Regions from separate parts of the Streptomyces sp. NPDC008137 genome, predicted to be linked through region 1. Evidence: riboswitches for the same ligand, from Rfam matches in the RefSeq annotation. Region 1 holds a riboswitch; each other region holds the start of a gene.
The links. A riboswitch is a leader RNA that binds a small molecule or an ion and turns the genes downstream of it on or off. The one in region 1 is predicted to bind cobalamin.
Positions count from the first base shown of each region.

Region 2: linked by a shared signal. The riboswitch ahead of ACFZBT_RS25810 (ABC transporter substrate-binding protein) and the one ahead of ACFZBT_RS28075 (energy-coupling factor ABC transporter permease) in region 1 are both predicted to bind cobalamin.
Region 3: linked by a shared signal. The riboswitch ahead of ACFZBT_RS03590 ((2Fe-2S) ferredoxin domain-containing protein) and the one ahead of ACFZBT_RS28075 (energy-coupling factor ABC transporter permease) in region 1 are both predicted to bind cobalamin.
Region 4: linked by a shared signal. The riboswitch ahead of ACFZBT_RS30885 (ribonucleoside-diphosphate reductase subunit alpha) and the one ahead of ACFZBT_RS28075 (energy-coupling factor ABC transporter permease) in region 1 are both predicted to bind cobalamin.

Region 1 covers NZ_JBIBHN010000021.1:85,123-90,352, forward strand. The annotation lists gene cbiQ (cobalt ECF transporter T component CbiQ) at 1-465, opposite strand, end outside; gene ACFZBT_RS28070 (energy-coupling factor ABC transporter substrate-binding protein) at 471-815, opposite strand; gene ACFZBT_RS28075 (energy-coupling factor ABC transporter permease) at 812-1,513, opposite strand; cobalamin riboswitch at 1,543-1,753, opposite strand; gene ACFZBT_RS28080 (protein kinase) at 1,810-3,222, opposite strand; gene ACFZBT_RS28085 (MFS transporter) at 3,467-4,765, opposite strand; gene ACFZBT_RS28090 (ABC transporter permease subunit) at 4,762-5,230, opposite strand, start outside.
Region 2 covers NZ_JBIBHN010000018.1:92,756-97,985, reverse strand. The annotation lists gene ACFZBT_RS25820 (4-hydroxybenzoate 3-monooxygenase) at 1-388, opposite strand, end outside; gene ACFZBT_RS25815 (CoA-binding protein) at 425-832, opposite strand; cobalamin riboswitch at 914-1,104, shown strand; gene ACFZBT_RS25810 (ABC transporter substrate-binding protein) at 1,231-2,190, shown strand; gene ACFZBT_RS25805 (iron chelate uptake ABC transporter family permease subunit) at 2,235-3,200, shown strand; gene ACFZBT_RS25800 (ATP-binding cassette domain-containing protein) at 3,197-4,012, shown strand; gene ACFZBT_RS25795 (hypothetical protein) at 4,125-4,877, shown strand; gene ACFZBT_RS25790 (histidine phosphatase family protein) at 4,874-5,230, shown strand, end outside.
Region 3 covers NZ_JBIBHN010000002.1:52,315-57,544, reverse strand. The annotation lists gene ACFZBT_RS03600 (amino acid permease) at 1-1,339, shown strand, start outside; gene ACFZBT_RS03595 (universal stress protein) at 1,342-1,767, shown strand; gene ACFZBT_RS03590 ((2Fe-2S) ferredoxin domain-containing protein) at 1,781-2,152, opposite strand; cobalamin riboswitch at 2,198-2,324, opposite strand; gene ACFZBT_RS03585 (IucA/IucC family protein) at 2,366-3,844, opposite strand; gene ACFZBT_RS03580 (IucA/IucC family protein) at 4,001-5,230, shown strand, end outside.
Region 4 covers NZ_JBIBHN010000026.1:39,622-44,851, forward strand. The annotation lists gene ACFZBT_RS30880 (ATP-binding protein) at 1-3,196, opposite strand, end outside; cobalamin riboswitch at 3,387-3,530, shown strand; gene ACFZBT_RS30885 (ribonucleoside-diphosphate reductase subunit alpha) at 3,654-5,230, shown strand, end outside.

The DNA.
Region 1 (5,230 bases):
CAGCAGGAAGCTCATCCGGTACGTCACGAGCGCGACATCGACGACCGGCGCCGGGACACCGGCCCGGACCAGGCGGGGCAGCAGGTCGGACATGGGCGTGGTGAAGGCGAACAGCAGCACTCCCAGGGAGGCCGCCGAGGTGCGCAGCAGCAGCTCCCCGGCCCGCAGAGGTCCGTCGTCCGCGAAGGAGACGAACCCTCCCGGCCCGCCGACCTGGACCAGCAGCGTGACCGCTCCGGTCACGCAGAAGCCCAGCGGCACGCGGTAGGCCCGCCACAGCTTCCGGCCGGGCACACCGGCCGGTCCCAGCAGCAGGGACACGGCCGTCACCAGCACCAGGGCCGCGCCCGGCCAGGGCGGCAGCGAGATGGCCAGCACGGTGAGTCCCAGACCGAGCACGGCCTTGTCCACGGGATGGCGGCGGCGCCAGCGACTGCTGTGCGCCGCCGCGTCGATCGGCAGCACGCGGCTCAGGCTCTTTCGGCCGTGGACTCCTCGGCGGCCCGCTCCAGGGCCTGCTGCTCACCCTGCCGCCGGCCTCGGCGCAGGCCGAAGTAGTAGGCGAGGACACCGGCGCCGATCGCTGCCTGGAGGGCGAAAAGCGCCGACTCGATCTCACCCGACGGCGGCTCGTACAGCGGCGAGAACCAGGGCTTGTAGTCCGGGTCGATCTCGGTGATCGCCGTCTCCGCCTGGGCGTCGGCGCCCGCGAACGGCTCCTCCTTGTCGTCGCCCAGGCCGAGGGCGAGCGGCAGCACCGCGAGGAGCGCCACGGCGAGCAGCAGCAGGAGGTTGATCCTCGTGTTCTTCTTCATCGGGCCACCGCCTCGGTCTCGGTCACGGACCGCTTCTTGGTGAGGAGCACACCCAGCCGGGTCAGTTCGCCCTTGCTGGACTGCACCAGCAGCCGCATCACGAGCACCGTCAGCAGGCCCTCGCTCACCGCGAGCGGGATCTGTGTGACGGCGAAGATGGTGCCGAACTTGCCGAGCGCGCCCACGAACCCGCTGCCCGGGTCGGGGAAGGCGAGCGCCAGCTGCACGCTGGTGACGCAGTACGTGGACAGGTCGGCGAAGAACGCCCCGAAGAAGACCGCGACCATCAAAGGCACGTCGAAGCGCCGCAGCAGTTTGTACACGGCGTATCCGGCCCAGGGCCCCACGATCGCCATGGAGAAGACGTTGGCGCCGAGCGTGGTCAGACCGCCGTGGGCGAGCAGCAGCGCCTGGAACAGCAGGGTGATGGTGCCCAGCACCGCCATGATGGGTGGCCGGAAAAGGATGGCTCCCAGGCCCGTGCCGGTGGGGTGGGAGCAACTGCCGGTGACCGACGGCAGTTTCAGGGCGGACAGGACGAACGTGAAGGCACCGGAGGCACCGAGGAGCAGAGTGCTCTCGGGGTGCTCGCGCACTTCACGGGTGAGCGACCGGACCCCGTGGACGACGAAGGGTGCCGACGCGACGCCCCAGGCGACCGCGTGTGCGGGTGGCAGAAAACCCTCGGCTATGTGCATGGTTCAGCAGACCCTCTCCAGCACCTCGTGGATGGTTGACGCGCCCTGGCCGGTCTCCTGGCTTACGGGTACCACCGCCCGCACTCCGCCTTCCCGGGTCACAAGGACCCAGTGGCTGCCCCTGCCAGGGGCCGGAGCCGGACTTCCCGATTCACAGTGGCGAGGGCCGCACCGGCATCACACCGGATTTCCCGTTCACCAAGGCGTGGTGACAGTAATGCCGAGATAAGGACGATGACAAGCCACCCGAGGGGGCGCGCGAGGGGGCGTCCGCTCGCACACCGGCGCAGGGCAGCTCAGTCGTCGCCCCCGTCGTCATCGTCGTCCCCGTCTTCCCAGGTCCGACCGGGCTTCTCCTGCTGGGGTTTGTCCGCCTTTCGCGGTGGCTCGGCCGTCTCCCGCGCCGGAGTCGTGGGACTGGGCGTCGCTTCGGCGGGGGCCGGGGGAGGGGGTGTGGTGCTGGACGGGGTGATATCGGCCACTGTGCCGGCGGCCGGAACGGTGGCCGCCGGGTCCGTGTCCGCCGCCGGAGCGGAGGAGAGGGGCGAGGCGGAGCCCTCGGACGGTGCGGCGGCGGGGCTGCTCGTGGAGGGCGACGCGTCGGGCTCCGTGCCCTCCGTCGCGGTGTTGTCAGGGGAGAACCACAGCATGCCGGCGAGCATCGCGGCCGCGAAGAGTGCCGCGGCGGCGACCGTCGCGGCCGCTCTGCGCCGGTTGTCGGGGGCGGCCCGGGGCGCGGCGCGGCGCGCCCGCCCGGCCTGGGGCGTCCGGCTGGTGCGCAGGCCGGGGGCGCCGGGCAGCGCGTACGTGGCCGGGTCGCGGGTCTCGGTGGCCGGATACGGGCTCGGTGCGGCGGACGTCACCGGGGGCGCTGCCTCCGGCAGCGGCTCGGGCAGCCCCCGCCAGGCACCGGCGGCGAACCATTCGGCGGTCCGCTGGGCGGTGGGCCGGTCCTCGGGCTGCTTGGCGAGCAGGCCGAGCAGGTAGTTCTCGAACGCCGGCGGGAGTCCGGCGACACCGAGCTCGCGGGGCGGTACGGGCACGGAGTCGAGGTGCTGGTGGAGGAGCGCGACGGCGGTGTCGGCCTGGAACGGCGGCCGACCGCTGAGGAGTTGGTAGAGCAGACACCCCAGGGAGTACATGTCGGAGGCCGGACCGGCGGGCTGGCCCAGGGCGCGTTCGGGCGCCAGGTAGAGGCCGGTGCCGACGATCTGGCCGGTGGCGGTGAGCGCGGCCCCCGGGTCGTCGAGGAAGCGGGCGATGCCGAAGTCGCCGATCTTCAGGGTGCCGTGGGCGTCCAGCAGGAGGTTGGCGGGCTTGATGTCACGGTGGACGATGCCCTGCGCGTGCGCGGCGGCGAGCCCTGCGGCGGCCTGCGCGGCGAGTTCGGCTACCCGCTGGGCGGGCAGCGCGCCGGACGCGGCCAGCACCCCGGCGAGGCTGTCGCCCTCGACCAGCTCCATCACGAGGTACAGCCGGTTGTCGTACTCGCCGAAGTCCAGGACACCGACCAGATGGGGGTGGTTGAGACGCCCGGCGGTCTGGGCCTCCAGACGGAACCGGGAGGCCGCCGTGACATCGGTGTCCTGGGGCAGCAGCAGCTTGACCGCCACGGCTCGGGCGAGCGTCTCGTCGTACGCGCGCCAGACCTCTCCCATTCCACCGCGCCCGATCTCAACATCCAGCCGGTAGCGGCCCGCTAGCAGCACTCGTCCTCGTCTCATGCGTATGGGAAGGTACGTCGCCGCAGGCCGAACTCCCCGTTTTGAGGCGGGGGTTGGCGGGGTGACGCGCAGCCGACCCAGGATACTGGCGCCGCGTGACCACTGATCTCCGCGGCGGTGTCGAGGGCCGGTACGGTCCCGGAAATCCGGGAGCGGAGACGTCGCCCGGCGGGGTGATGCGCGATGCGCGCGGTTGCCCCTGGGCCGCGGCCGGTTGCGGCCGGCCTGATCAGGCCGCCTTGTCCGCCGCCTCTGCCCGGTCCTCCCGGCGCGGCAGCAGAGCCACCGTCAGGGCCGGTACGGCAGCGAGGGCCAGCCAGGGCACGGCGGGCGGGAGGCCGAGGTCGAGGAGGGAACCGGTGGCCGCGCTGCCGGCCAGGACGATCAGGCCGGAGACGGAGGACAGCGCGCCCGTGTAGAGGCCGATCCGGCCCTCCTCCGCCAGGTCGGGCACCCAGGCGCGGGCGGCGGGGACGACCAGCATCTGGCCCACGGTGAGCAGTACGACGAAGCCCGCGGCGGGCAGCAGCCCGGCGACACCCGTCCAGCCGGCGGGGCGCGCCGCGGCCACCACCGCGAAACCGGCCGCGATCAGCAGCAGCCCCGCCGTCATGGAGCGGCGCAGGTCCAGCCGGTCGCCCGCCCAGCGGGTCACCGGCAGCTGGGCGAACACCACCAGCACCGAGGACAGCGCGAACAGCCAGGAAAGCGGCGCCTGGGAGCCCGCCGCGCGCTGCACCTCGTCCGGCAGGGCCAGGTACAGCTGGTTGTAGGCGAGCAGGTACGAGCCGTACGCGCCGCACAGGGCCAGGAACCGGCGGTTGCGCAGCAGAAGGCGCGCCCCGCCCCGCTCCCGGGTGCGGACCCGGCCCGGGATGTGCTGCGGCATCAGCCACAGATGCCCGGCCAGGACCAGCACGAAGACCGCCGCACCGGCGAGGCACGCGGTGCGGAAGTCGACGGCGAGCAGCAACGCGCCGAGCAGCGGTCCGACGAAGGCCCCGGCCTGGCCCGCGACGCTGAACAGGGCCAGGAGGCGCGTGCGCGAGCCGTGTCCCTCCTCCTCCCAGACCACCGCCTGGCGGGCCACCTCGGACTCCACGGCCGGAGAGAACAGCGCGGCGGCGAAGCCGATCACCAGCACGGCGCCGATCACGGCCCAGCTCGCCTCCGCGTACCCGAGCCACGCGAACCCGGCGATCCGCAGCACACAGCCGGCCAGCACGACGGGCCGCACCCCGAACCGGTCGACGAGCGAGCCGCCGACCACGAACAGCCCCTGCTGGCTGAAGGTGCGCAGCCCGAGCACGAACCCGACCAGCCAGCCCGCCATGCCGATCGCGGTGCCGAGGTGCTCGGCGAGGAACGGCAGGACGGCGTAGAAACCGACGTTGAAGGCGAGCTGGGTCAGGATCAGCAGCCGCAGCAGCGGCGACAGCTCCTTCCAGAGCCGCCAGGTGCTCTCGCGGGGAGTCTTGGGCGCACGGGCGGACCGGCGGGCGGGCACGCGGGATACGGGGTCGGTCATCGTTCTTCTACCGGTGAGGTGGACACAGAGGTGGACACGGGGGCCAGGAGGGCGTCGGGGCTGTTCCGCCGCCGCTGAGGCACGACCCCCTCCCCGGGCGGCCCAGCCGGGCCCTCGGGCCGCCGGCGCCGGCGGGGCAGCCGTACGCCGCCCGCGGCCGTCACCGCGAGCGCCCCCAGCAGGGCGAGTACGGCGGCGGGGAAGAGGACGGCCCACGGGGCGCGTTCGGCGTACGGCTGGTTCTCGGCGAGCAGCAGGCCCCACTCGGGGGACGGCGGCTGGGCGCCCAGGCCGAGGAAACCGAGGGCGGCGAGGCTCAGCGCGATACCGGGCAGCCGGAGCAGGGCGTGCCGTGTCACGGGCGACAGCACGGCGGGCAGCAGTTCGTGCCAGAGCAGATACCAGCGGCCGGCGCCCAGTGCCCGGGTCGCGGCCAGATGCGTGGTCGCGCGTTCCTGCCGCAGC
Region 2 (5,230 bases), on a different contig from region 1:
CGCGCACGTCGGCGTACTCGCGCACCAGGTCCGTCACCAGCAACGGCTGCGGGTAGACGAAGTGGTGACTGCCCGTCATATCGCCGTAGTGGAACCGGTACCGCTCCCCCTCGAAGCGGAACTCGCACGCGGTGTGCAGCTCCGCGCGGTCCAGCAGGTTCCGGGCGAGGCCCCGCTTCTCCAGGCCGCGTACGGCCCACTCCTCGATGACCCCGGCCCGGGGCCGCTGTTCGATGAACTCCCGGGTCTCGGTCTCCAGCACCAGGCAGTCCACGGAGGCGGCCCGCAGGATGTTGCCGACGGTCAGCCCGGCGGGACCGGCGCCCACGACGACGACCGGGAAACGTCCGGGGGAGCCTGTGTCCGCGGGCGGCAAGGCGTGGGTCATGCGCTCATTATGGAGGGGGCGCGACGGGCGTGACCCTCACCCGACCCGCGGGATCTCGATCGCCGGGCAGCGGTCCATCACCATCTCCAGGCCGGCGGCCCGGGTGCGGTCGTACGCCGCCGCGTCGACGACGCCGAGCTGGAACCACACCGCCCCCGCGCCCTTGGCGACCGCCTCGTCCGCGACCGCTCCGGCGAGGTCGCTGTTCACGAACACGTCCACCACGTCCACGTCGAAGGGGATGTCCGCCAGACTCGCGTACCCCTGCTCGCCGTGCACGGTCTCCGCCTTGGGGTGCACGGGCACGACACGCTTGCCGTACCGCTGGAGCACGGCGGCGACGCCGTACGCCGCGCGCTGCCGGTTCGACGACAGGCCCACCACGGCCCAGGTGTCGCCGAGCTCGGTGAGGATCCTGCGGACCGTTGCGTCGTCGCCGTACACCGGCGGCCTCCTCGGGAGTCGCGGAAGAGCTGCTGTCCGGGCAACGACGCGGGGCGCGCGGTGATTCCCCGATGCCCGCCGTGATAGCTTGCCGAGGCCAGTCGAACCCATGTACGTGGGTCAGGGAATCCGGTGCGAATCCGGAACTGACGCGCAGCGGTGAGGGGGACGGGCGGGGTCTCGGCCACTGAACGGCACGCATGGCGTTCGGGAAGGCGCCCCGCACCGGGTGAACCCGAGTCCGAAGACCTGCTGGCGGCCCCCGCGGCCGGCCGGCGGTGGGGGAGCACCGTACGACCGGGCTCCGCGATCGGGCCCTCGACGTCTGAGGACTGGTTTCCTTGCCCCTCGCCCGACCCGCCCGTGCCGCCGTCCTGCTCGCGGCCTGCTCCCTGCTCATGACCGGCTGCGGGGACTCGAAGCCCACCACCACGAAGGCCGCCGTCACGCTCGACAACTGCGGCCGGAAGGTTCGAGTCGACAAGGCGCCCAAGCACGCCGTCTCCCTCAACCAGGGCACCACCGAGATCCTGCTCTCCCTCCGTCTCGCCGACCGGATAGCGGGCACGGCCACCTGGACCGACCCCGTGATGAAGGGGCTGGAGAGGGCCAACGCCAAGGTGCCGCGCATCGCCGAGAACAACCCCTCCTTCGAACGGGTCCTGGACTCCGAGCCCGACTTCGTCGCCGCGTCCTTCGTCTCCACCCTCGGCAAGGGCGGCGTCGCCACCCGCGAGCAGTTCGAGAAGCTCGGCGTGCCCACGTATGTCTCCCCGTCCGACTGCGCCGGCAAGGACAACTCGGGCGGCGGCGACGGCAAGCGCGACAAGCCGCTGGACATCGACGCCGTCTACGGCGAGGTGCGGGACCTCGCGACCGTGTTCGGAGTGAAGGACCGCGGCGACAAGCTCGTGGCCTCCCTCCAGCAGCGGATGAAGAAGGCCACGCGGGGCGTCGACGCCTCCGACGTCTCCCTGATGTACTGGTTCGCCAACTCCGAATCGCCCTACCTGGCCGGCTGCTGCGGAGCGCCCGGCATCTTGACCCGCGCCCTCGGTGCCAAGAACGTCTTCGACGACACGCACGAGGAGTGGCCGCAGGTCAACTGGGAGACGGTCGCCGACCGCAACCCCGACGTCCTCGTCATCGGCGATCTGACCCGCGACTCGGAGACCGCCGAGTCGGCGAAGCGCAAGATCGCCTTCCTGGAGTCCAATCCGGCCACCAAGAACATGGACGCAGTCAAGAACAAGCGGTACGTGCTGCTCAGCGGGCAGGCCATGAACCCGACCATCCGCACGGTCGAGGGTGTGGAGAAGGTCGCGGCCGGACTGCGTGAGTTCGGGCTCGTGAAGTGACCGTGCGCGGACCGGCGCTCGGTGTCGCGGGCGCCCTGCTGCTGATGGTCTCCGTGGCCCTGGCGATCACCATCGGACCGGCCGACATCCGGGTCGGGGACGTCTGGTCCGTCGTCGCCTCCCACCTCGGGATGGGCAGCTCCGACCTGACGCCGATCCGGGACGGCATCGTCTGGCAGCTGCGGCTGCCGCGCACCCTGCTCGCGGCCGTGTGCGGGGCCGGCCTCGCCGTGTGCGGGGCCGTGATGCAGTCGCTGCTGCGCAACCCCCTCGCCGACCCGTTCGTGCTCGGGGTGTCCTCGGGCGCCTCCACCGGCGCGGTCGTCATCGTCGTGCTGGGCGTGGGCGGCGGTGTCGTCTCGGTGTCCGCCGGCGCGTTCCTCGGCGCACTGGTCTCCTTCGCGCTGGTCCTGCTGCTCAGCCACACCCTCGGCGACACCACCGACCGGGTCGTCCTCGCGGGCGTCGCCGCCATGCAGCTCTTCTCCGCCCTCACCTCCTTCGTGGTGCTGACCGCCGCCGACGCCGAGACGACCCGGGGCGTGCTGTTCTGGCTCCTGGGCTCGCTCGGCGGGGCCGGCTGGACCGACGTGTGGCTGTGCTTCGCCGTCCTGGCCGTGGCGCTGGTGGTGTGCCTGTCGTACGCCCGTACGCTCGACGCCTTCGCCTTCGGGCAGGACGCGGCGGCCGCGCTCGGGGTGTCGGTGGCCCGCACCCGCCTGGTGCTGCTGTGCGTCACCGCCCTGCTCACGGCCGCCCTGGTCAGCTCGGCCGGGGCGATCGGCTTCGTCGGGCTGGTCCTGCCGCACGCCGCCCGGGCCCTGGCCGGACCCGGGCACGCCCGGCTGCTGCCGGTCACCGCCCTCGCCGGCGCGGTGTTCCTGGTCTGGGTCGACACCCTGGCCCGGACGGTCCTGGATCCGCAGGAGGTGCCCGTGGGGGTCGTGACATCGCTGATCGGGGTGCCGGCGTTCGTGGCGGTGCTCTACCGGACGCGGAGGGTGCGGTGACCGGGACACACGTCAGCGAGACGGAAACGCCGGTGCGGGCTGCCGGGCTCCGGGCGGACCGGGTCAGCCGCCGTACCGACGGGCGCCTCATCCTCGACGGCGTCGTCCTCGCGCCCGAACCCGGCTCCACCGTCGGAGTCCTCGGCCCCAACGGCTCCGGCAAGTCCACACTGCTGCGGCTGCTCGCCGGGCTGCTCACACCCACCGCCGGAATCGTCACCCTCGACGGCACCCCGCTGGGCGATCTGCCCCGCCGTACCGTCGCCCGCCGCCTCGCCACGGTCGAGCAACAGGCCGACACCCAGGTCGAGCTGACGGTGCTGGACGTCGTACGGCTGGGCCGGATCCCGCACCGCCGGGCCTGGACACCCGCCTCGGCGGACGACGAGCGGGCGATCCACGCCGCCCTGGAGCGCACCGGCCTCGCCGCCCGGGCCTGCCAGCCCTGGCACACCCTCTCGGGCGGCGAACGCCAGCGGGTGCAGATCGCCCGCGCGCTCGCGCAGGAACCCCGGGAGCTCCTCCTGGACGAGCCCACCAACCACCTCGACATCCACCACCAGCTGGACCTGCTCGCCCTGGTGACCGGCCTGCCGGTCACCACCGTCGTCGCGCTGCACGACCTCAACCTCGCGGCGATGTACTGCGACCGGGTCGTCGTCCTGCGCGGGGGGACGGTCGTCGCGGGCGGCGCCCCGGGGGACGTCCTGACCGAAGAGCTCATCGCGGAGGTGTACGGGGTGCGGGCCGCCGTCAGCCGTGAAGGGCCCGAACAGCGGCCTCACGTGCGGTTCCTGGGCACGCTGGCCTGAGGCCGTTCGGCCCGCGTGGCGGGCACGCCATTGGTGGGGCGATTCCCGCCACGGTGGCCGGAAATCGCCAAACCTGCCTGCGTGTGCCCGCCCGCACGCCTACGCTCGGCTCGTGCTGCGCATCATCGACGCCCGTACCGGCGAGCCGGTCGACGCCGCCCCGGCCCGCCGGGGCCTGACGCGTGTCGAGGTGCACGCGCCCGGCTCCGACACCACGAACCTGCGGGTGCTGCTCGTCGCGGACCTGCTCGTCCGGGCCCTGGAACTCGGCGGCACCCCGGTGTGGGCGCTGCTGACCGGAGGACGCCGACAGGCCGAGCTGCGGGCGGAGGCCACCGCCCTCGGCATCCGGCCGTTCGAGGACAGCCCCGACGTGAGTGCCGGGCTGGGCGAGGCCCAGGTCGTCCATGTGGCCGTCGAGGGCGGGGTGGCGACCGGTGGTGTGCGGATCGATGTCGCCCCCGCGCACATCGACGGTGCCCCCGCGCATCCCGGCAACCCGGGCACACCGGACGGCACCGGCATCGACCCCGGTGTCCTGCGTCTCGCCCTCCTCGCCCGGCACCACAGCGCCCCCGCCCGGCTGGACGCGGCCGCGTTCGACGAGGCCCGGGGCACCCTCGCCCACTGGCGCGGTGCGGTCGCCCGCTGGGCCCGGCGGCCCTCGCGGCCCGTCCCCGACGAGGTGCGCGGGCGATTGCGCGACGCCTGGGAGGATGATCTGGACATGTCCCGGGTACTGGACGTCCTGCACCACGTCGAGACCGACCCGGAGCTGCCCGACGGCGCGCGCTTCGAGACGTACGCGTACGCCGACCGGCTCCTCGGCCTCGACCTCACCCGCGACCTGGGATCCCCGTCATGATCGAGCGCGCCGGAACCGGCCCACTGCGCCGCCTGGTCGTCATGCGGCACGCCAAGTCCGCCTGGCCCGTGGACGTCGCCGACCACGAACGCCACCTCGCCCCGCGAGGCCGCCGGGACGCCCCCGCTGCCGGGCGCGCCCTGGCCGAGGCCGACTGCCTGCCGGACCTCGCGCTGTGCTCCACCGCCGTACGCGCGCGCCGGACCTGGGACCTGGCCGCCGGCCAGTGGGGAACACCCCCGCCGGTACGCCACGACCGGCGGCTGTACGCCGCGGGCCCCTCCGGCCTGCTGGCCGTCGTGCACGAGGTGCCCGCGGAGGTGGAGACACTGCTGCTGATCGGGCACAACCCC
Region 3 (5,230 bases), on a different contig from region 1:
CGCCCCCGGGGTGATGATCGCCTCGTTCGTGCCGATGCTGCTGATCGCGTCGGCGTTCTACTACCTCAACAAGGTCGACCAGGACTGCGGCACGACCTTCTCCTGGGTCACCCGGGCCATGGGGCCGTGGGCGGGCTGGCTCGGCGGCTGGGCCATCGCGATGACGGGCGTCCTGGTCGTCGGTTCGCTGGCGGATGTCGCCGTGACCTTCTTCCTGCTCGCCGTGGGCCTGGACAGCTGGGCGGACAACGACGTCGTGCGCCAAGTGCTCACCGTGCTGCTCATCGTGGTGATGACGGCCATCTGTGTGATCGGCATCGATGTATCGGCCAAGGTGCAGAACGTCCTCATCCTGGCGCAGGTCGTCTGCCTGCTCGCCTTCGCCGTGGTGGCGCTGTACCGCGTCTACGCCGACACCGGAACCCTCGACGCCATCGATCCGGAGTTCAGCTGGCTCGACCCCTTCGGGGCGGGCGGGGCGTCCCTGACCGGCGCCCTGCTGCTGGGCGTGTTCATCTACTGGGGGTGGGAGTCGGCGGTCAACCTCACCGAGGAGACCGAGGACTCCGCCACCGCCCCCGGCAAGGCGGCCATCTGGTCGACGGTGCTGCTGCTGGTGACCTACCTCGCCGTCGCCTTCGCGGTCGTCGCCTACGCGGGCACGGACTACCTCGCCGAGAACGCCGCCGAGGAGGAGTTCATCTTCGCGCTGCTCGCCGAAGAGGCGATGGGCGGCTGGGACTGGGTCGTGCTGCTGGCGGTGTCGACATCGGCGCTGGCGTCCACGCAGACGACGATCATCCCGGCGTCCCGCACCGGACTGTCCATGGCCCGCCGGTACGCCCTGCCGAAGCATTTCGGGCACATCAGCCCCCGGTTCCGCACCCCGGACGTGAGCACCTGGTGGGTCGCCGGCATCGCCATCGTCTGGTACCTCGTCCTGTATCACGCCAGCGAGAACGCCCTCTTCGACTCCCTGACGGCGCTCTCCCTGCTGATCGCGTTCTACTACGCGCTCACCGGCCTCGCCTGCGCGGTCTACTACCGGCGCGAGCTGACCAGGAGCGTGAGGGACTTCCTCCTGATCGGCCTCGGCCCGCTGATCGGCGCCGGGCTGCTGGCGTGGCTGCTGGTGGAGTCGGTCCAGGACATGGCCGACCCGGCCAACTCCTACACCGGCAGCTCCTGGTTGGGGCTCGGTCCGCCGCTCGTCATCGGCATCGGCGTCGCCCTCGCGGGCGTGATCATCATGGTCGTCTGGCGGCTGACGGCCCCCGCGTTCTGGTCGGAACGCCCGAGCACGGTCGACCCCGATCTCGTCCACGGCAAGGAGTCCTGAAGATGTCGGTGGTCCTCGGCTACGACGAGTCCCCGGGTGCCCTGCGCGCGCTGCGGGTCGCGATCGAGGTGGCGGCGGCGTACGGCGAGCCCCTGGTGATCGTCTACGGCGCCGCGGCCCCCGGCGTCACGGGCGAGGAGTTCGGCGCCCATCAGAAGGCCGTCCGCGAGGCCGGCACCACCGTGCTCGGTCACGCGGTCCGGGTCGCCGACGAGGCCGGTGTGCCCAGCACGGTCGAACTCATCGACGAGCGGCCCGCGCAGGCGCTGATCGACGCCGCGGCACGCCATGACGCCAGGGTGATCGTGGTGGGCACGTGGGGCGAGAGCCCGGTGCGCGGGGCCCTGCTGGGCTCGACGCCCCACAAGCTGCTGCACCTGTCGAACGTCCCGGTCCTGTGCGTGCCGGCCGAGGAACAGGAGTCCTGAGAGCCGGGCCTGGTCAGGAGCTGCCCGCGCGCCGTTTCGCGAGCGGGCTGAAGGCGTACAGGCCGAGGATCTCGGGCAGGGGCGCGACACCGGGGCCGCCCTCGCGGACCCAGGAGACGACGTCCTCGGTCGCGGCCGGGTCGTTGACCAGCCCGAGCCACACCGGCCGGGCCCCGGCGGCCCGGCCCGCGGCGGACGGCTGTACGACGATGACGTTGGCCTGGTCGCAGACGTCGAGGCACTCGGAGACCCGTACGGGCGCCGCCTCGCGCAGCCGCTCGGTCTGTGCCGTGTGATCGACGCCGGTCACCTTGCCGGTGCCGCAGCAGCAGTCCCGGCAGACGACGACGCGGCACGGAACCCCTCCGGCCGGGGTTGCGGACATGCCGCACCTGTCCTCTCTCCGGGGAGATCCGCCCCGGTGGTTCGTGGAGGAGGCGACCGCGTGAGTCTCCTGGCTCCCGGCCGATGCCGGTCACAGTGGCGGGACCGCGCCGGATTCACACCGGCTTCCTCGTTCCGCCGTCGCCATGTCGCCGGCCATCATTCCATGCGGCCGGTGCGGTCACCGCACAGCACGGACGGGCGCTCCCCCAGGTCACGTTCCTTCCCTGAGCGGGTTGGGCAGCGGCAGATAGCGGGCGTCGGCGCCGTCCGCGCCCGTCCAGCGCAGCAGGAGGTTCGTCTTGGCGGGGAGGGTGGGCGAGGTGAGCAGGGCGGGGATCTCGGGCAGGTCGTGGCGGGCGAGTTCGCGGCGGGCGGCGGGCCAGGGGTCGAAGCCGGGGTGGCGTTCGACGAGGGCACCGGCGATCTCGGTGAGGTGGTTGACGACCAGGCAGTACACCAGCCGCTCCCAGCCGGCCTCGCGGGAGACGTCCGGGAGCAGTTTCACGCCCTCGGCGTCCCGGTACAGCGCCTGCACGGGCATGCCGTCGGCGTCCACGGCGATCACGGTGTTCTGCAGATGAGCCTCGATGACGACGCCGTGCCGGGCGAAGGCCTCCAGGGCCGGGGGCACCACCCGCGCCAGATACGCCGTCCACCACGCCCCGGGGTCGGCGGCGCGGTCGAGCGGGCTGCCGTCGAAGCCCTCGACGAGTCCGGCGGCGAGCAGCGGGGTCGCGCCGGGCACCAGGTGGCCGGCGAAGCCGTCGCGGACGAGGACGGCCAAGGCCTCGAAGGCGAAGCCGGCGGTGCGGTAGCCGCGGTCGCCGAGCCAGGCCGGGGGGCCGTCGAGCGTGCCGGAGTCGTCGAAGGCGGCGCACACGGCCGCGTCGGTGCGGCGCAGGGCGAGCAGGTCGTGGCGCCACAGCCGGCGGATGTCGTTGGTGATGCGCACGTCCAGGCTGAACTTCAGGAAGAGGTCCCGCTCGGGTGCGTAGAGCGTGCGGATCGCGGCCGTCGGCCAGGTGTCGAAGGCGGTCGTGCCCAGCCGGACCAGCCTCCCGTCTGCGAAGGCGGCGGCGAGCTCCGCGCTCGCCAGGTCGAGCTGCCAGGGGTGGGCCGGGAGCAGCCGGTAGCCGGGCGGGGCGGTGCCGAGGGCGTCGAGGGCCGAGGTGTCGCCCTCCTCGACGACGCAGTCCTCGCGCAGCCCGAGCAGAACCAGCGGGAAACGGGCGTACGCCTCGGGCGCGTACGGCAGCCAGCCCGCGGCCGGGCCGCCGCCGCGCGCCTTGGGGGCCGGGTGGTGGGTGTGGCCGGTGAGGAGGCACTGCTCGGAGCGCAGGTAGGGGTCGTCGGGCGGGGTCGCGCGGTCGCGGGCCTCCAGCAGGGCGGCCACGGCCTCCCTGCTGTCGATCATCTCGGCGGGCAGTTCGTGGTTGGACAGGCCGGTGTGCCGGCGCAGTTCCTCGGCGACGAGCTTGACCAGCTCGGTGTGGCCGACACGCTGCCAGCCGTCCGGCCCCTCGACCTCGGGTTCGGCGGGCCGGCGCGTCCCGCGCACCCGCAGCAGACGGTCCCCGCCGGGCAGGCGGTAGACCCGGTGCTCGCCCTCCCGCCGCTGAGGCCGGGCCACCTCCCGCAGCAGGCAGTTCAGCAGCGGCACGGCGGCGTACGCGTCGGCGGACGGGGGCATGAGGTCCACGCGATCCACTCGTTTCTCTGCGTTCCCTGTGTTCTGTACGTTCCCCACAGCCCATCCGGGACTTCCGGACTTCCTGGCGGAGATGATCATTATGTCGGTCGTCGTCATCGCGCCGTGACGCCCTATTCGTACCCGAGGAGCCCGCCCGTGCACCGTTCCCCCACCGCCGAGGCCGAGGTCGCCGACGAACTGGCCGCCGCACGGCCCGGCCTGCTGCCACGGTACGAGGCAGAGCTGCCCGGCGCCCGGGCTGCCGTGCTGTCCCGTCTGTGGCGCGGTCTGGCCCATGATCCGCTGCCCTGGGCGGCCCGCAGGGAGCAGGGCCGGGACGGGCTGACGCTGTCCCTGTCCGACGGCCGCCGGCTGCACGGCCCGCTGCCGGATCCGTACGCGACCGGCGGCTATGTCACCGTCGTGGGGCTGGACGGGGCCGAGTACGACGATCCGGCGCGGCTGGTGACGGACCTCGCCGTCCCGCACTCCGCCTCCTTCGCCGCCGAACTCGGGCACAGCGTCGCCTCGTTGGCGCTGTCGCGAGCGGGGCAGGAGGGGCAGGCGACGGACGAGTGGCCGGAGAACGACTGGGAGTGGGAGCAGCGGATCGTCGACGGGCATCCCTTCCACCCCACCTGCCGGTCCCGGCCGGGTTTCTCGGTGGCCGAGCAGCTCGCCTACGGGCCCGAGCACCGGCCGGTCGTGGAGCTGGGTCTGGTGCCGGTGCGGGCGGAGGAGTGCCTGGTGACGGGCACCTGGCCGGGCGATCTGCGGGACGGGCCGCGGGTGGTGCTGCCGGTGCACCCCTGGCAGGCGGCGCATGTGCTGAAGCGGACGTGCGAGGAGCTGCGCGCCGGGCACCCGCTGATGTCCCTGCGGACGCTCGCCCTGCCCGGCGGGCCGCACGTCAAGACCTCGCTCAGCGCCCGGCTGACCTCGTCGGTGCGGGACATCTCACTGCCCTCGGTGGCCGCGTCCGCGCTGCTGTCGGACTTCGCCGAGATCCCGGCGGCGCGCACCGACGGCCTGCTGCACGTCACCCGCACCCTGGGCGCGGCGGCGGCCGGTTCCCCCGACTTCGCGGCCGTGCTGCGGGAGTCGCCGCAGACCTACGCCGGGAGCGGTGAACGGGTCCTGCCGGTGGCGGCGCTCGCGACCAGCGCGCTCCCCCGCTCCCCCGGCTGGCTGGCCGGCTTCGCGCGCCTCGCCCTCACCGTCGGGCTGCGGCTGCTGGAACTGGGCGTGGCCCTGGAGGCACACGGCCAGAACCTCCTCGTGGTGCTCTCGCCGGAGGGCGACCCGCTGCGGCTCGTCTACCGCGACCTGGCCGACATCCGCGTCAGCCCGGCACGTCTGGCCCGGCACGGCATCGCGGTGCCCGAC
Region 4 (5,230 bases), on a different contig from region 1:
CCAGCACGTCGGCGACGAGACGTTGGGCCCTCCCGTCGAGGGTGCTCCAGCCGACCGAGGGCGGGATCCACAGGTTGTGCTTGCGGTAGGCGCCGGAGTGGTCCGTACGGGAACCGATGTTGTCGGCGACGCCCTTCTCGTCGATCCAGAGGAAGCGTTCGGGCTGGCCGGTCTCCAGGGCGAGGGCCACCAGATCGCCCGCCTCGGCGACGAACGGGTGCAGCAGCCGCCGCGGCGAGTCGCCGTTCGCACCGGGCGGGCCGGGCGGTGCGTTCACCGTGCCGGCCATCGCCAGCCAGCGCCGCACGGTCTGCACGGCGGTGGAACCACCGATCGCCAGGAGCGGCTCGCGCGACCCGTGGTGATCGTCGCTCGGCCCTGCCGTGGTGTCGCCGTTCCGGTCATGGTGGCCGAGCCGGTCGGGAAGTTCCCACAGGCACAGCGCTTGGAGCAGGCTGAGCTGCGAGTACCAGCACCGGGTCTGCTGCAGTACGGTCTCCGCCTGCCGGATCAGGTCGACGCTTCTGCCGGGGTCCGTGTTCGGATGGCGTTGGCGCCGGTTGGCCGCGTACTTGAAGCCCTGGGCCAGCGCCGCCTCCAGGGCGAGCGGCATATCGGGGGCGCCGTCCGTATGGGCCGGGTCGAGGTGGAGGAGCCATTTGGTGAGGCGCTCCCGGGCCTCGCCGCGGTGGGAGTCGTCGACCGACCCCAGCAGCATGGGCAGCATCCAGGCCCGCATCACGAACTCACGCAGCAGTTCGACCCGTTGGTTCTCGTACCGCTGGTTGAGTTCCTCGCGCTCGATCTGCAGCCGGTCGATGGCCTCGACGGACGCGGCAGGCGAGGACGCACGGGCGGATCTGGCCTGCCCCATTCTCGAGGTCCACGCTTCGAATTCCCTCGTGTTCTCGGCTTTCATTTCGAGGATCTTGGCGTTGTACTCCCCTATGGGGTCACTGTTGAGACCGACCCGCTCACGGATCACGGCGAACGCCTCGTTGCCGCCGCTGCCGAACTCCTGGGCGACGGCCAGGCGGATGGAGTACGAGGGCTCGGCGATGCCCAGCTCGAAGATCTTCTCGTACATCGCCGTGGTGTCGATCTTCTTGGAGGCCTGCCGCGACGCCGCGCCCAGCTGCTTGAGCAGCCGCAGTTTCGCGTCCTCGAGAGTGCGCTGATCGCCCTGGATGCCCGACCAGTCGGCCGCCACCCTCTCGACGATGTCGCCCAGTCGTCCCGGGTCGGCTTCCACACTCTCGACTTCGAGGGCGGCCGCGTAGAGGTCGAGGGTCTTGGGGTCGTCCGGCCGATGCTGCGCGGCCGCGCAGAGCCGCTCGGACAGGGCGCGCCCACGCACGGGGCTGCTCCGCGACGGCTCGTTCTTCCCCTCCTGGAACCCGGCCCCGACGCCGCCGGCTCGGGGAGGACGTCTCCCCACCCGCCCGCGGGACATGAACACGACCGCGACCAGCAGCTCACGTCCGGGGCCGGGCGGTCGCAGCGCCTGCTCGATCAGCTCGCCGGCGTCGGCCTCCTCCAGGTGGCTCAGCAGACGGAAACCGAAGTAGGCCTGCAGGATGCTGTGCGGGAAGCGCGCCTTCGTCTCGGAGCTCTCCAACAGCCCGAGCTTGTCCGCGTTGCCCACCAGACGGGCGAGCACGGCGTGGCACTGCGCCATGTTCCCCATCTGCAGCCGCCTCGCCTCCTCGTCGCCGAGCCTGGCGCGGAGCGCTGCCCAGATCCGTTCCCGGTGCCACTCGGAGAAGGCCTCCCCGTTGTCGCCGTACCGGTCGGTGCCAGGCACCCTGACCCACAGAGGCCCACCGGGCTGGACGTCCGGGCCGAGCAACTCCGCGAAGTCCACTTCCAGCTTGTCTTGAAGCAGTCCCACGCAGGCCAGAGCGGAGACCACCGCAAGGGTGTCCCGGCGCTCCTGCGGGGTCAGCGCGACGTCCTCACGCAGCCGGCCCTCGTGCAAGGCACGGCCCCAGGTGTCCAACAGCCACAACCGAAGCGTGCTCCGGTCCCGGCTGCGTGTGTTCAGACGCTTCGGGTCGTCGGTCGGACGGTCCCGTTCCAGGGCGCCGTGCCGGTGCAGTTCACGGGCGATCTGCAGATAGACGGGCGATTCGGTCACCTCGGCCGTCTCCACGATCCAGTCCACGCGGCGCTCGTCCGTCTCCGGTACGGAGTCTTTGACGAATTGCAGCGCCTCCTCCTCGCTCAGCGGTTCCAGCTCCACGATCGCCGCGGGCGTGGTGTCCAGAGGACTGTGCGGCCGGGAGGCGATGACCACCGGCAGCCGCTCCTCATAGGCGCGTTCGATGGCACAGCGGATGATGTTGTCCCGGTTCTGCTGAACACCGCCGTCGAGAAGAGCCTCTTCGAGTCCGTCGGCGATGACGACCAGCTTGTCGTCGGCAAGCAGTTGCTGCCAGACCCGATCGGTCTTGGTGCGGGCCAGAATGCCCTGCGGCGCCACCTCGGCGAAACGCTGCTTGGCCATGCGCTCGAAGTTCAGATCGGTCCCGCCGTCGGCGTCCCGCAGCCGGATCGGCACGGGCACGGCACGCTCCTGGGCCAGTAGTTCGGTGAGCCGCACAAGGACGGCGGTCTTCCCCGTGCCGACACCGCCCACGAGCAGATAGGGCCGACGAGTGCCGCGCTCCCTCAGCCGTTGGGCGATGACCTGCGCGAGCTCCTCGCGACCCACGATCTCGGTGGAGTCCTGCCCGGCCGTGAGCACGAGCTTGTGCGGGTCCCTGCGCGCCTTCACGAGGTATCGCCGTTTGTTCCAGCTGTACCACCAGAACATGAAGAGCGCGGCGGCGACCGAAGCGGTGAGGACCGGACCGATGAAACGGAGCAGGGCGTCGAGCCCCGGCTCCTTCTGCCATCTCTCGACCGTGGTCTGCTGGTCGGTGACCAGCATGTGTACGCCGGCCCCGATCCAGCCGAAGACCACGAGGGCGCCGACCGCCCAGACCATCCGGAGCACGTTGGTGTAGGAGAACCACCTGCGCCACTTCCTGGGCCGGGTGGTGCCGCGGCGGGCCTCGAGACGGATGGTCAGGCTGTGCCAGTGGCCGACGACGACGCGACTGGTCCGTCTCGCCGCCCGTCGCAGATCCAGCGTGGCCATCGGCGCGTTGCGCGGCCGCTCCTTGCCCGGTGTGCGACGGACGACCCTCGTCATGTGAGTACTCCCTCCGAGGGCGATCTGCTTCCCAGTACGGAGGACCCGCGGACGTCGGCACCTACTTCCATGGAAGCACTCCCCGCACGCCGCGCAACCCGATGGGGAAACGCCGACAGGGCATCACTCTTCTCACCTGTCAGCTGACGCTCCGACACCAGCGCGACACAACATCTGGGGGTGCCACCCGTACCCGGCACAAGATGTATGCTCGTGCTCGCTGTCGTCGCAGGGGAATCCGGTGCGAATCCGGAACTGTCCCGCAACGGTGTACTTGTGCATGTTTCATGCACAAGCGTCAGTCCGAGGACCTGCCGACAGCGCACCCGGCCGTCCGGCCGGGGTGCCCTGACGTCCGGGCCTCGTGGAATGGGCCGGTGGACGCGACGCCGTGTGCGCTCGTGTGCTGCCCCCCCGCCCTGCGCGAGGCCCCTTGCCGAGCGAGGGAGAGCCCCACGTGACCATCGCGCCAGCCGAACCGGTCTCAGCTTCCGAAGAAGAGCACGACGGCCCCGGTGCCGCGCTGCTGCGGACCCTGACCGAGCTGACCGCCGATCTCCCCGACGCCGACCCCGGCCGGGTCGCCGCCGCCGCGCTGCGCGGCCGGTCCGCGCGGGCGGACGAGACGGAATTGCGCGAGCTCGCGACGGAGTCGGCCGCCGGCCTCATCTCCGAGGACCCCGCCTACTCCCGGCTGGCCGCACGGCTGCTGACGATCGGCATCCGTGAAGAGGCCGCCTCGCAGGGTGTCACGTCCTTCACCGAGTCCGTCGCGGTCGGCCACCGGGAGGGCCTGATCGCCGACCGGACCGCCGAGTTCGTGCGCCTGCACGCCGCCCGGCTGGACGCGCTGATCGACCGGGCCGCCGACGACCGCTTCGGCTACTTCGGCCTGCGGACCCTGCACAGCCGCTACCTGCTCCGCCACCCGATCACCCGCAAGGTCGTCGAGACGCCCCAGCACTTCATGCTGCGCGTCGCCGCCGGTCTCGCCGAAAACGACACGGCGCAGTCCGTCGACGAGGTCGCCGCGCTCTACGGGCTCATGAGCCGCCTCGACTACCTCCCCTCCTCCCCCACCCTCTTCAACTCCGGCACCCGGCACCCCCAGATGTCGTCCTGCTACCTCCTGGACTCCCCCCAGGACGAGCTGGACTCGATCTACGACCGGTACCACCAGGTGGCGCGGCTGTCGAAGCACGCGGGCGGCATCGGTCTCTCGTACTCCCGTATCCGTTCCCGCGGTTCGCTGATCCGGGGCACCAACGGCCACTCCAACGGCATCGTCCCGTTCCTGAAGACCCTCGACGCCTCGGTCGCCGCCGTGAACCAGGGCGGCCGCCGCAAGGGCGCGGCCGCGGTCTACCTGGAGACCTGGCACTCCGACATCGAGGAGTTCCTGGAGCTGCGCGACAACACCGGCGAGGACGCCCGCCGTACGCACAACCTGAACCTCGCGCACTGGGTGCCGGACGAGTTCATGCGGCGGGTCAACGCCGACGGGCAGTGGTCGCTGTTCTCCCCCTCGGACGTGCCCGAGCTGGTCGACCTGTTCGGCGAGGAGTTCGACGCCGCGTACCGGGCGGCCGAGGCGAAGGGCCTGGCGAAGAAGACCCTGCCGGCCCGTGAGCTGTACGGCCGCATGATGCGCGCCCTCGCGCAGACCGGCAACGGCTGGATGACGTTCAAGGACGCCGCCAACCGCACCGCCAACCAGACGGCCGAGCCGGGCCACGTCGTCCACTCCTCCAACCTCTGCACGGAGATCCTGGAGGTCACCAGCGACGGGGAGACGGCGGTCTGCAACCTGGGCTCGGTCAACCTCGGCGCCTTCGTCGACCAGACCCGCGGGGACATCGACTGGGAGCGGCTGGACGAGACCGTCCGCACCGCCGTGACCTTCCTCGACCGGGTCGTGGACATCAACTTCTACCCGACCGAGCAGGCGGGCCGCTCCAACGCCCGCTGGCGTCCGGTCGGCCTGGGGGCCATGGGTCTGCAGGACGTCTTCTTCAAGCTGCGCCTGCCCTTCGA